Regions from separate parts of the Bradyrhizobium sp. USDA 4461 genome, predicted to be linked through region 2. Evidence: riboswitches for the same ligand, from Rfam matches in the RefSeq annotation. Region 2 holds a riboswitch; the other holds the start of a gene.
The links. Region 2 has a riboswitch for S-adenosylmethionine ahead of ACVINW_RS14610 (O-succinylhomoserine sulfhydrylase). Riboswitches for the same ligand answer to the same signal wherever they lie in the genome.

Region 1: it holds a riboswitch for S-adenosylmethionine, as region 2 does, so the genes downstream of both, metX (homoserine O-acetyltransferase MetX) here and ACVINW_RS14610 (O-succinylhomoserine sulfhydrylase) in region 2, are expected to answer to the same signal.

Annotation. Positions count from the first base shown of each region.
Region 1 covers NZ_JBSRXM010000001.1:1,211,086-1,218,167, forward strand. The annotation lists gene ACVINW_RS05760 (MOSC domain-containing protein) at 1-499, shown strand, start outside; gene ACVINW_RS05765 (YARHG domain-containing protein) at 645-1,565, shown strand; gene ACVINW_RS05770 (TIGR02594 family protein) at 1,649-2,320, opposite strand; gene ACVINW_RS05775 (alpha/beta fold hydrolase) at 2,565-3,437, shown strand; gene metW (methionine biosynthesis protein MetW) at 3,560-4,225, opposite strand; gene metX (homoserine O-acetyltransferase MetX) at 4,222-5,427, opposite strand; SAM riboswitch at 5,514-5,593, opposite strand; gene ACVINW_RS05790 (chorismate mutase) at 5,780-6,628, shown strand; gene hisC (histidinol-phosphate transaminase) at 6,716-7,082, shown strand, end outside.
Region 2 covers NZ_JBSRXM010000001.1:3,132,878-3,139,959, forward strand. The annotation lists gene pimA (dicarboxylate--CoA ligase PimA) at 1-310, shown strand, start outside; gene pimC (pimeloyl-CoA dehydrogenase large subunit) at 320-1,510, shown strand; gene pimD (pimeloyl-CoA dehydrogenase small subunit) at 1,679-2,824, shown strand; gene ACVINW_RS14605 (SDR family NAD(P)-dependent oxidoreductase) at 2,960-3,733, shown strand; gene ACVINW_RS14610 (O-succinylhomoserine sulfhydrylase) at 3,929-5,122, opposite strand; SAM riboswitch at 5,198-5,277, opposite strand; gene ACVINW_RS14615 (2'-deoxycytidine 5'-triphosphate deaminase) at 5,399-6,505, shown strand; gene ACVINW_RS14620 (hypothetical protein) at 6,731-7,082, shown strand, end outside.

The DNA of each region.
Region 1 (7,082 bases), 1.9 Mb from region 2:
CGCGATGCTGGCCCAGGGCGACCTCGAGACGGAAGCCGGCCGTGCGGCGATCGAGCGCTATTTCGCCGACGGTCATGCCGGCCAGATCAAGGGACCGCCGAAGGTGCTGGTCAGCCCGGGCCACAGCTTCTCCGACGTGCCGCGCAAGGTGGTCTCGATCATCAACCTGGCGAGCCTGCGGGCGATCGAAGAGATGGTGCACGCGCCGGTGCATCCGCTGCGCTTCCGCGCCAATCTCTATGTCGAGGGCTGGCCGGCCTGGCATGAGGCGAGCCTGCTCGACCAGACCATTGCGATCGGCAGTGCACGGGCAAAAGTTGTGAAGCGGATCACACGCTGTGCCGCGGTCAATGTCGATCCCGATACCGGCGCGCGCGATCTCTCGGTCCCGAACACGCTGATGCAGCGCTTCGGCAACAATGAATGCGGCATCTACGCCGAGATCATCAGCGACGGCGGCGCGGCGGTCGGCGACACCATTGCTGCGGAACCGCAGTAGGTCACGGTCCGCTCCGTATTCCTTGAACACGCATAGACGCGCATCCATTGCAATGTTCGGTTGCGTGAAATAGACTTCACCCGACATTTTGAATTGCAGCAAAATTTGTCGAAATTGATTGCACGGGGTTGCCATGAGCATGATCATGGTTTCGTACCGGCGGGTCGATCAGGACACAGCGGGCCGCATCGCAGACCATCTGATCGAGAAGTACGGCGAGAAGTCCGTCTTCTTCGACGTCAACAGCATTCGCACCGGCGCCAACTTCGTCGACCGGATCGCCAAGGCGATCATTGCCTGCGACATCGTCATCGCCGTGATCGGCCCGCTCTGGACCGGCAAGAGCGATGACGGGAAGCCTACGCGCCTGGAGGATCCCAATGATTCCGTGCGCTTCGAGATCGAGACGGCGCTGAAGCACAACAAGACGCTGCTGCCGCTGCTGGTGAACGGCGCAACGATGCCGGAGGCAGCCGAACTGCCGGAATCGCTTCGCTTTCTGCACTTCTGCAACGCGGCCCGGGTCGACTCCGGTCAGGATTTCCGCATGCACATGACCCGCCTGATCGACACGATCAACGAGGTCCTGAGCGAGGCCGGACAATCGCCACTGCGCGAGGTTTCGCCGATCAGGCGCTACTGGACGTACGGCGCAGGCGTCGCCGCCGCGGCGTTGGCGCTGGCGATCTGGACCGTCGGGCCCGCGTTCGAGCATACGGTGGTGACGTCGGGCGGACAGGACGATCAGGCCACCGTGGGGCGCACGACGCCGCCCGCCGTGCCGGCCTCGGTCACGCAGCGCGCCAAGGCGCATGACGGCTTCCTCTTCCCTGATTCCGATCGGCGATTTCTCACCGACGCCGATCTCAAGGACATGTCGGCGATCGAGCTGCGCGTCGCGCGGAACGAGATCTTCGCGCGGCATGGCCGGTTCTTCAAGGATCAGGTGCTTGCGAACTACTTCTCGCAATTCGCCTGGTATCAACCCGCCGCGGTCGAAGTCCCCTTGAGCAACCTCGAGGCCACCAACGTCGACACGATCGAGGCCAAGGAGCACGAGAAGTGAAGCCGGCCGGCAGCGCCGGCTGACCTCGTGCCGCGAATAGCCACCTCTCCCACATCCCCCGGGGAGAGCTAGATGATCCTGCCTCAGTTCGTCGGCATCACATAGGCGTAGATCCGGCCGCGCGAGACCGGCAGCTCGCGGACGCGATGGCTGGTGTTGCCCGAGATCATGATCGGATTGCCCTTGGCGTCGACCCCGGTGATGATGCCGACATGGCCGCCGCCGCGGCGGCCCATCACGGCGATGGCGCCGACCTGCGGTCCGGAGACGCGCGTACCGTATTTGGCGAACGAGCTCGCCATGTCGGAGCCGGTGCCGCGGTGACCGGTCTGCTGCAGCACCATGTTCATGAAGCGCGCGCACCACAGGCTGGAGCGGCCGGTCGGGTTGCCGCCGCCGAGATAGCGGCGCGCCGCGGCGACGATGCCGGACGAGCCGAAGCCGCCCGCCATGCTCACGCCGCCGGTGTTGGGCACGGCTTCGGCGTTGCCCGGCAACACCGCCGCATTGGCCTCGGCGAAATCATCCGGCTGCATCTGCCGTTCGCGGCGCTCGGCGCGCGACAGCCGCACGCCGTGCCGATAGTGCTGATGACCAGCGTAGCGCGCGTGATGGCCGGCATGGGCCGAATGCGCGTGACGCGAATGATGCGGACGGGCGGATGCCGGAGCGGCGAAGATCACGGCAAGAGTGAGCGAACACAGAGCCAGCGCCAAAACACGAAGCGACCGGCGATACGCAAGCAACTGAACCATACTTCTCGAGATCCTCTGCAACGCCCCCCAACTCCCCGTCGCGTTCCCCTTGCAGTTCCCCTGGAAAACGCGGCGATGGTTTTGAAAATCCGGATGTGGCGAGAGGAAGATTTGATGCGGCGCTGCGGAAACGATTTCTGGGTCATTCCGGGCAAATTCCATGACGAAAATAGTCGGAACTGCCGCATTGCAGCCGCGGAAATTAATTGCAAATCTGGGGCCGGCCAACGAGAGGAGAATTCCAATGCCCTACGCCACCACGAAAGATCATGTCCGCCTCTATTTCGAGGACGCAGGACACGGCTCCCCGATCATCTTCCTGCACGAGTTCGCAACCGATCACACCAATTGGGAGCCGCAGATGCGCTACTTCTCGCGCGGCCACCGCTGCATCGCGTATTCCGCGCGCGGCTACACGCCGTCCGACGTGCCGGCGAGTGCCGAGGTCTACACCTACAAGCACTTCTACACCGACGCGCTTGCGGTGCTTGATCATCTCGGCATCGCAAGTGCGCACTTCATCGGCCTGTCGATGGGCTCCTATTCGTCGCTGCAAGTCGCCCTCAACGCGCCGGAGCGCGCGCTGTCGATGACGCTCGCCGCGGTCGGCTCCGGCTCGCCGCTCGAGACCCTCGATGCCTTCCGCGCGCAGTGCCGCGCCAATGCCGAGCAATATGAGGCGATCGGCTCGGCCGAGGTCGCCAAGGTGACGCGCGAGGCGCCGAGCCGGATCCCGTTCCTGGTGAAGGACCCGCGCGGCCATGCCGACTTCTACGCCGCGCTCGCCCGCCACGACGCCAAGGGCTCGGCCAATACGATGCGCAGCTTTCAGGGCGCGAGGCCCTCGATCTACACCATGACCGACGCCATCAGGCGCGCGGCGACGCCGGCGTTGATCCTGTGCGGCGACGAGGACGACAATTGCATCGCGCCGAGCCTGTTCCTGAAGCGGCATCTGCCGGCCGCCGGGCTGTCGTTGTTCCCGAAGTCGGGCCATGTGCTCAATCTCGAGGAGCCGGCGCTGTTCAACGAGATGGTGGAGCGCTTCATCGCGCTGGTCGAGGCCGGCCGCTGGCCGGTGCGCGATCCGAGGTCGCTGGTGGCGGCGCCGGTTTGAGCCGTCATTCCGGTTCACGCGAAGCGTGAACCCGGAGTCCATTAGGCCGCAGACTCCATGGATGAATGGATTCCGGGTTCGATGCTGCGCATCGCCCCGGAATGACGAAAGTGACGCAGGCGTCATTTCCCCTGCCCGCCCCTGCTGAGCAGGAACACGCCCTGCTCGCCGAACATGTTCCACACCCACCACGGCAGGTTGAGCGGCACCGGGCGGCCGTAGAGATCGAGCGCCACCGCGCGCTCCATCTTGACGTTGATCTCTTCGCAGAGCTGCACGAAATCCTTGATGGTGCAAAAATGGATGTTTGACGTGTCGTACCAGCTTGCCGGCAGATTCTCGGTGCGCGGCATGTGGCCGCCGATCAGCAGTTGCAGCCGCATCTTCCAGAACCCGAAATTCGGGAACGAGACGATGGCGCGCTGGCCGATCCGAAGCAGGTTCTCCAGCACCGCCTTGGGCTGCCGCGTCGCCTGCAAGGTCTGCGACAGGATCACGTAGTCGAACGCATCGTCGGGGTAGTTGACGAGGTCGGTGTCGGCGTCGCCCTGCACCACTGCGAGCCCCTTGGCGACGCAGCCATTGACGCCCTCGCGCGACAGCTCGATGCCGCGACCGTCGATGCCGCGGCTTTCCAGCAGCTGCAACAGCTCGCCATCGCCGCAGCCGACGTCGAGCACCCGCGAGCCCGGCCGCACCATCTCGGCGACCAGAAGATGATCCCTGCGATAGCCGCCGGTGCGCTCCGGCGCGACGCCCGGCAAGGGCAGTGTCTGCTGCATGCTCATGACTGGCCGCCGTCCTTCAATCCGCGCGCCTTGCCTGCGGACAGCAGGAAGGCGCGGGAGATGTCGAGGAATTCGGGCACGTCGAGCAGGAAGGCGTCGTGCCCCTTGTCGGTCTCGATCTCGGCGAACGACACCCGCGCGCTCGACGCATTCAGCGCATGCACCAGCGCGCGCGACTCCGAGGTCGGGAACAGCCAGTCGCTGGTGAACGACACCACGCAGAACCGGGTCTTGATGCCGGCGAACGCCTTCGCCAGCACGCCGTTATGGTCGGCGGCGATGTCGAAATAGTCCATCGCGCGGGTCAGATAGAGATAGGAGTTGGCGTCGAAGCGCTCGACAAAGGACGAGCCCTGGTAGCGCAGATAGCTCTCGACCTGGAAATCCGCATCGAACGAGAAGGTCGGCAGCTCGCGGTCCTGCATCCGCCGCCCGAACTTGCGGTGCAGCGCGGCATCCGACAGATAGGTGATGTGCGCGGCCATCCGCGCCACCGCGAGCCCGCGATGCGGATGGGTGTCCTCGTCGACATAGCGGCCGCCGCGCCAGTCCGGATCGGCCATCACGGCCTGGCGGCCGAGCTCGTGGAACGCGATGTTCTGCGCCGAATGCCGCGTCGAGCAGGCGATCGCCAGCGTCGCGAACACGCGCTCCGGATAGGCCGCCGTCCATTGCAGCACCTGCATGCCGCCCATCGAGCCGCCGACCACGCAGAACAGCGTCGCGATGCCGAGGCGATCGATCAGCATCGCCTGCGCGCGCACCATGTCGGGGATCGTGATGATCGGGAAATCCAGCCCCCACACCTTGCCGGTCGCCGGGTTCAGCGAGGCAGGGCCGGTCGAGCCCATGCAGCCGCCGATCACGTTGGAGCAGATGATGAAGTACTTGTCGGGATCGATCGGCCTGCCGGTACCGACCATGGTTTCCCACCAGCCGGGCTTGCCGGTGACCGGATGGGTGTTGTTGACGTGCTGATCGCCGGTCAGTGCGTGGCAGACCAGGATCGCGTTGGTCCTGTCGGCATTGAGCTCGCCGTAGGTCTGATAGGCGATCTGGAACGGCGCAAGATCGACGCCGCAATCGAGCCTCAGCGGCTGGTCCATGCCGAACTTTGCCACCAATGACGACGGATGATCGGCCTCATGGGCGCGATCATCGCTCTGGGTTTGCGGGCTCGGTATCGGACGCACGTTGCTCATCTCAGCGACCCTGCCTCCCGCGCGGGAGGGCTCGAACAGAAATCAGGCCAATAAAAAACCCGGCCTGAACATAGGTTCGGCCGGGAGCTGATCTGTCCCCGGCCTGTTTAGCGAGTTGTTTAACGTGGCTGCAAGCCGGCCGGCTCAAATGACCACGGAGTGCAGCGAACCTAGTCCTCAGGCCCCCCGCCGTCAAGGCGGCCGGCGAGCGTCCCCCCATCGGGCGCCGATGGTTAACCGAATGCGCAAGGCACGCCTGCGACGTTTCTCTTTGCTTTCGGCGGCCGTCTTTCCTAATCAGGGGCCCTGTCCGAGGCGGCAACGGGCCGCCCTGACGACAAGGTTTGAGAGCATGTCCAACCCACCCCCGTCGCCGCCCTCGCTGCAGGAGCTGCGCAAGGAGATCGACGCGATCGACGCGCAGGTCCACCGCCTGCTGATGGCGCGCGGCGACATCATCGACCGCCTGATCCAGGTCAAGAAGACCCAGGAGGTCGGCTCGGCGTTCCGCCCGGCGCGCGAGGCCAGCATGATGCGCGAACTGGTGCAGCGCCATCGCGGCATCCTGCCCCTCGACACCATCGAGGGCATCTGGCGCGTCATCATCTCGACCTTCACCTATGTGCAAGCACCGTTCGCGGTGCATGCCGACGTGTCGGTGGGCGAGTCCGCGATGCGCGACTCGGCGCGGTTTCACTTCGGCTTCGTGGTGCCCTACGTCTCGCATTTCAGCGCGCAGGCCGCGGTCGAGGCGGTGGCGAAATCGAAGGGCGACCTCGCGCTGGTCTCCGCGATCGCAAGCCGCACGCCGTGGTGGAATGCGCTGGAGGCCGAGGGCGCGCCGAAGATCATCGCGCGGCTGCCGTTCCTGGAGCGCGCCGACCATCCCGCCGCGCTGCCGGTATTCCTGGTCTCCCGCGTCGCCGACGATGCGATGGTGACGGAGGTCCAGATGTGGAGCGTGCGGGTATCCGGCTGGAATGCCGATACCGCCCGCGCGCTCGCCCCGCTCGCCGAGATCGTCGCAGTGCCCGACACCGCTTTTGACGGCGCGGCGCTGCTGGTCTCGGTCGCCGGCCATGATTTCGAGAAGATCAAGCTCGCTTTGATCGAGGCCGGCGCCTCGGTGCGCTCCTCGGCCCTCGTCGGCAGCCACGCAACGCGCTATACGGTGCCCTCCAACGGGTCGCCAAAGAGCTAGCCGCCCGTATAGATTTTTGTTTTGACGCGTTTTCTTGACGCGAACCGGTATCCACTTCGCTGGAAAACGCTCTGTTCGGAGTTGATGATGTCCCGCCCCGTGCCGAACCCCGGCATCCTCGATATTGCGCCCTATACGCCCGGCAAGAGCCCGGTGCCGGAACCGGGCCGCAAGGTGTTCAAGCTGTCCGCTAACGAGACCCCGTTCGGGCCGTCGCCGAAGGCGATCGCGGCCTACAAGGCGGCGGCTGACCATCTCGAGGATTATCCGGAGGGCACCTCGCGGGTGCTGCGCGAGGCGATCGGCCGCGCCTATGGGCTCGATCCCGACCGCATCATCTGCGGCGCCGGCTCCGACGAGATCCTCAATCTGCTGGCGCACACCTATCTGGCGCCCGGCGACGAGGCGATCTCGACCACCCATGGCTTCCTGGTCTACCCGATCGCCACCATGG
Region 2 (7,082 bases):
CGTCTATCCGCAGATGATCGAACAGGCGATCTACACCCATCCCGCCGTGCAGGAGGTGATCGTGATCGGGATTCCCGACGATTACCGCGGCGAGGCGGCCAAGGCCTTCATCAAGCTGCGCGACGGCGAGAAGCCGTTCTCGGTCGACGAGCTGCGCGCGTTCCTCGCCGGCAAGGTCGGCAAGCACGAACTGCCGGCGGCGGTCGAGTTCGTCGCCGAACTGCCGCGCACCCCGGTCGGCAAGCTGTCGCGCCACGAATTGCGCCAGCAGCAGCCGAAGACAGCTCAAGCCAAATCAGTCGTTCAATAGGAGGATCCGATGGATCTCGCTTTCACCAAGGAAGAGATAGCGTTTCGCGAGGAGGTGCGGGAGTTCTTCAAGAACAACGTGCCGCCGGAGACACGGCGCAAGCTGCAGGAGGGCCGCCATCTGTCGAAGGACGAGATGGTCACCTGGTGGCGCATCCTCAACAAGAAGGGCTGGGGCGTCACCCACTGGCCGAAGGAATATGGCGGCACCGGCTGGAGCACCGTGCAGCACTACATCTTCAACGAAGAGCTGCAGTCCTATCCGGCGCCGCAGCCGCTCGCCTTCGGCGTCAGCATGGTCGGCCCGGTCATCTATACCTTCGGCAATGAGAAGCAGAAGAAGGAATACCTGCCGCGCATCGCCAATGTCGACGACTGGTGGTGCCAGGGCTTCTCGGAGCCGGGTTCGGGCTCGGACCTCGCCTCGCTGAAGACCAAGGCCGAGCGCCGTGGCGACAAGTGGATCATCAACGGCCAGAAGACCTGGACCACGCTCGCCCAGCACGCCGACATGATCTTCTGCCTCTGCCGCACCGACCCGGCCGCGAAGAAGCAGATGGGCATCTCCTTCATCGTGTTCAGCATGAAGTCGAAGGGCGTCACCGTGCGCCCGATCCAGACCATCGACGGCGGCCACGAGGTCAACGAAGTGTTCTTCGACGACGTCGAGGTGCCCTACGAGAACCTGATCGGCGAAGAGAACAAGGGCTGGGATTACGCAAAATTCCTGCTCGGTAATGAGCGCACCGGCATCGCCCGGGTCGGCGTGTCGAAGGAGCGGCTGCGCCGCATCCGCGCGCTGGCCTCCAAGGTCGAGTCCGGCGGCCGTCCTGTGATCGAGGATCCGGCGTTCCGCGAAAAGCTCACGGCCTGCGAGATCGAGCTGAAGGCGCTCGAGCTGACCCAGCTCCGCGTCGTCGCCGACGAGGGCAAGCACGGCAAGGGCAAGCCCAATCCGGCGTCCTCGGTGCTCAAGATCAAGGGCTCGGAGATCCAGCAGACCACCACCGAGCTTCTGATGGAGATCATCGGTCCGTTCGCCGCGCCCTATGACGAGCACGGCGACGCCGGCTCGAACGAGAGCATGGATTGGACCGCGCAGATCGCGCCGAGCTACTTCAACAACCGCAAGGTTTCGATCTACGGCGGCTCCAACGAGATCCAGCGCAACATCATCAGCAAGGCCGTGCTGGGACTTTAGGCCAAGCTCCCACCACTGCCGTCATTCCGGGGCTTCGCGTAGCGAAGAGCCCGGAATCCATCTTCCCGCAAGATGTGCGGTCAAATGGATTCCGGGCCTGGCCCTTCGGGCCATCCCGGAATGACGCCGCGGTAGAGCATCAGCATCTTTTGACGATAGGGAACGAACATGGATTTTGATCTGTCCGAGGAGCAGCGGCTTCTCAAGGAAAGCATCGACGGGCTTCTCACCGATGCCTACGACTTCGATGCGCGCAAGAAGTACATGAAGGAGAAGGGCGGCTGGAGCAAAGCGCTCTGGGGCAAGCTCGCCGAGCAGGGCCTGCTCGGTCTGCCCTTTGCCGAGACCGACGGCGGCTTCGGCGCCGGCGCGGTCGAGACCATGATCGTGATGGAAGCGCTCGGCAAGGCGCTGGTGGTCGAGCCTTATCTCGCCACCGTCGTGGTCGCCGGCGGCTTCCTGCGCCATGGCGGCTCGGCCGAGCAGAAGGCCAAGTACATTCCCGGCATCATCGACGGCAGCAAGACCTTCGGCTTCGCCCAGCTCGAGAAGAACTCGCGCTACGACCTGTTCGACGTCGTGACCACGGCCAAGAAGAAGGGCGATGGTTGGGTGATCGATGGCGAGAAGTTCGTCGTGCTCAATGGCGAGAACGCGGACACCTTGATCGTGACCGCGCGCACCAAGGGCGGCCAGCGCGACAAGACCGGGATCGGCGTGTTCCTGGTCCCGGCGGATGCCAAGGGCGTCACCAAAAAGGGCTATCCGACCCAGGACGGCCTGCACGCGGCCGACATCACCTTCACCAATGTCGAGGTCGGTGCGGATGCTGCGATCGGCGATCCCGAGAACGGCCTGCCGCTGATCGAGCGCGTCGCGGACGAAGCCCGCACCGCGCTGTGCGCAGAGGCCGTCGGCGCGATGGACGAGTCGCTGAAGGAGACCGTCGAGTACATCAAGACCCGCAAGCAGTTCGGCGTGGCGATCGGCTCGTTCCAGAGCCTGCAGCACCGCGCCGCCGACATGTTCGTGGCGCTGGAGCAGGCCCGCAGCATGTCGATGTTCGCGACCATGGCGTCGGACTTCGACGATGCCAAGGAGCGTTCGTCCGCGGTGGCGGCTGCCAAGGTGCAGGTCGGCAAGTCGCTGAAGTTCGTTGGCCAGCAGTCGATCCAGCTTCACGGCGGCATCGGCATGACCATGGAAGCCAAGATCGGCCACTACTTCAAGCGGCTGACCATGATCGAGAACACGCTCGGCGACACCGACTACCATCTACGTCGCGTCAGCGAGGGCGGCGGGCTGCTGGCTTAGTCCTCAACTGTCACTCCGGGTCAGCCCGAAGGGCTGAGCCCGGAATCCATTTCATCACCAATGATGCGGCCCAATGGATTCCGGGTTCTCGCTTCGCGAGCCCCGGAATGACGGCCCATCCGGGAGGCAACAACAATGAAAAACACCCCGTTCGATCTCACCGGCCAGGTCGCGGTCGTCACCGGCTCGAGCCGCGGCATCGGCCGCGCCTCGGCGGAGCTGCTCGCAAAACTCGGCGCCAAGGTTGTGATCTCCTCGCGCAAGGCGGATGCCTGCGAGGTCGTCGCCGACGGCATCAAGAAGGCCGGCGGCGACGCGCTCGTCATTCCCTGCAACATCGCGCGGCGCGATGAGGTCGAGGCGCTGGTCTCGGGCACCATCAAGCATTACGGCAAGATCGACATCCTGGTCTGCAACGCCGCGGTGAATCCGTATTACGGCCCGCTGCTCGACATCACGGACGAGGCCTTCGACAAGATCATGGGCTCCAACGTCAAGAGCAACATCTGGCTCTCCGCGCTGGCGATCCCGCAGATGGCCGAACGCGGCAAGGGCTCGGTCGTGATCATCTCCTCGATCGGCGGCTTGCGCGGCTCGACCGTGATCGGCGCCTACGGCATCTCCAAGGCGGCGGATTTTGCGCTGTGCCGCAGCCTCGCCGGTGAATGGGGCCCGAAGGGCGTGCGCGTCAATTGCGTGGCGCCGGGCCTGGTGAAAACCGACTTCGCCCGCGCGCTGTGGGAGGATCCGGACAATCTGAAGCGCCGCACCGCGTCGACGCCGCTCCGCCGCATCGGCGAGCCCGACGAGATCGCCGGCGCCGTGGCCTATCTCGCCTCCGACGCCTCGACCTTCATGACCGGCCAGACCATCGTGGTCGACGGCGGTGTGACGACGGCGGCGACGTAAGCGGCTGTTCCTTCGGGATGGCGCTCAGCTTGCTCAGTGTCATCACCCGCGCATGCGGGTGATCCAGTATTCCAGAGACCGCGGTGCTTGAGCCGAAGGGCCGCGGCGTACTGGATCGCCCGGTCGGAGCCGGGCGATGACAAGGGGCATATGCGATGCCTTCCTGCGCAAGCGAGAGGGGGAGCTCAGCCCGCCTCACACCTGCTCCAGCGCCCGCTCGAAATCCTCGATCAGATCGTCGGGGTGCTCGAGCCCGGCGGAGAAGCGGATAAAGCCTTCGCTGATGCCGAGCTCGGCGCGGGCCTCCGGCGCCAGGCGCTGATGCGTCGTGGTGGCGGGATGCGTGACCAGGCTCTTGGCATCGCCGAGATTGTTGGAGATGCGCGAGATCTTCAGCGCGTTGAGGCAGCGGAACGCGCCTGCCTTGCCGTCCTTGACCTCGAAGCCGACCAGCGTCGAGCCGGCGCCCATCTGCTTCTTCACGGTTTCGGCCTGCGGATGATCGGGGCGGCCGGGATAGACCAGCCGCGTGATCTTCGGATGTTTCGCCAGCGCCTCGGCGATCTTCGCTGCGTTTTCGGTCTGCGCGCGGACGCGGACGCCGAGCGTCTCCAGCCCCTTCAGCAGCACCCAGGCGTTGAACGGCGACAGCGACGGGCCGGTCTGGCGCATGAAATTATGGATGTGCTCGGCGATGAAGGCCTCCGACGACAGGATGATGCCGCCGAGGCAGCGGCCCTGGCCGTCGATATGCTTGGTCGCGGAATAGACCACGACGTCGGCGCCGAGCGACAGCGGGCTCTGCCAGATCGGCGTCGCGAACACATTGTCGACGATCAGCCGGGCGCCGCCGCTGTGGGCAATCTTGGCGATCGCGCCGATGTCGAGCACGTCGAGCGTCGGGTTGGTCGGGCTTTCCAGGAAGAAGGTCTTGGTGTTCGGCCGCAAGGCGCGCTGCCACTGGTCGAGATCGAGGCCGTCGACCAGCGTCGTCTCGATGCCGTAGCGCGGCAGCAGGTCCTGCACCACATAGAGGCAGGAGCCGAACAGGGCTTTCGAGGCCACCACGTGATCGCCGGCCTTCAGCGGCGCGAGGATCGCGGTGGTCACCGCCGCCATGCCGGTCGCGGTCGAGCGCGCGGCCTCCGCGCCCTCGAGCTCGATCATGCGGCGCTCGAACATCGCAATGGTCGGGTTGGAATAGCGCGAATAGATGAAGCCGGGGTCCTGGCCCTTGAAGCGCGCCTCGCATTGCTCGGCGGTGTCGTAAACGTAACCCTGGGTGAGAAACAGCCCTTCCGACGTCTCGCCGAATTGCGAGCGCAGCGTGCCGCCATGGACCAGGCGGGTTTCGGGACGGAAGCGGGCGGTACCTTCAGATTCAGACATGTGACCTCCGAAGTGGCCATTCCTCTGGAAAATGGCCACAAAAAAACCGGCCTGGAGCAACCTCCACAAGCCGGGATCACACTGTCCCCGGCCTGTTTAGCGACTTATTTAACGTGGCTGCAAGCCGGCCGGCTCAAATCACCACGGGATAAGTGCAGCTGATATTCCCTCGCGCCCTTTCCGTCAAGACGGTCATCGGATAACCCGTAAAAGCCCATATTTTAGGGCTTGATGGCCGCCAGAGGTTGGTTTTGGGCCATCTCGAGGGACCGTATCGTGTCGTTCACGCTGGAAGATGAATCCAACGGAATCCTGCCCGACCGCATGATCGCGGAGATGGCGGAGGCCGGTCTCATTCTGCCCGCCTACGACTTCGTCGAGAGCCAGATCCAGCCGGCGAGCCTCGATCTGCGCCTCGGCGACATCGCCTACCGGGTCCGCGCCAGCTTCCTGCCGGGGCCCGATGCCACCGTCGCCGAGCGGATCGACCAGCTCAAGCTGCACGAGATCGATCTGTCCGACGGCGCGGTGCTGGAGACCAATTGCGTCTACATCGTCCCGCTGCTGGAGAGCCTGGCGCTGCCGCCGGAGATCGTCGCCGCGGCCAACCCGAAGAGCTCGACCGGACGGCTCGACGTCTTCACCCGCGTGATCGCCGACGGCACCCGCCGCTTCGACATGATCGGCGCCGGCTATCACGGCCCGCTCTATGCCGAGATCTCGCCGAAGACGTTTCCGGTGCTGCTGCGCGAGGGCTCGCGGCTCAGCCAGGTCCGCTTCCGGATCGGCGAGGCGACCTTGACCGCCGACGAACTGGACGCGCTGCATGCCAGTGAGCGGCTGGTCGATGCCGACAATGCCGATCTCACCCATGGCGTCGCGCTGTCGGTCGATCTCTCCGGCGAGAGCTCGGGCGGCTTCGTCGGCTATCGCGCCAAGCGCCACACCGGCGTGGTCGATGTCGATCGCCGCGGCGGCTATGCGGTCGACGACTTCTGGGAGCCAATCAAGGCGCGGCCCGACGGCAGCCTGATCCTCGATCCCGGTGAGTTCTACATCCTGGCTTCGAAAGAGGCTGTGCAGGTGCCGCCGGACTACGCCGCGGAGATGGTGCCGTTCGATCCTTTGGTCGGCGAATTCCGCGTCCACTATGCCGGCTTCTTCGATCCCGGATTCGGCTATGCCGGCGCCGGCGGCAAGGGCGCGCGCGCCGTGCTCGAAGTGCGCTCGCGCGAGGTGCCGTTCATCCTCGAGCATGGCCAGATCGTCGGCCGCCTGGTCTATGAGCGGATGCTCGAGCGTCCCGATGCGCTCTACGGCCAGCGCATCGGCTCGAACTACCAGGCGCAGGGCCTGAAGCTCTCCAAGCATTTTCGCGTTTAATTCCGCGCGCCGGAGTTCGCGTAGCCAATAAGACCGTCGCGCCTCCATTCTCCGCTGTGATTCCCCGCGAAAGCGGGGAATCCAGTACGCCGCGGCTCTCCATCGACAATGACCGTCTCTGGGATACTGGATCGCCCGAACGAGTCGGGCGATGACACCGCGTGTGTGGTTGCGCCGTCTCCTAAGCGATGACACATTCGAGAAAACAACAAGCCGGGAGCGAACATGACCGCAGGCGAGAGCGCACAACAGGCGCAATGGCGGAAGTGGCGCAGTGTCGCCGATCTCTACCACGCCTTCTTCACCGGGCTGATCCTCACCGTGGTGACGCGACGCGGCACCGCCGACGCCGCCGAATTCGTCTTCCGCGTGTTCCGCCGCCAGCAGCAGGAGCGTTTCCTGCCCGGCTTGAAGAAGCTCGGGCTCGACGGCCTGCCGCCGGCGGTCGCGGCCGCGCAATATCACTACCTCTCCAACTGGATCGGCGGCGTGCACGTCGAATACATGTACGAGACCGATCGCAAGGCCTGGATCCGCTATCCGCCGCCGCGCTGGATCTGGAAGGGCACCGCGATCT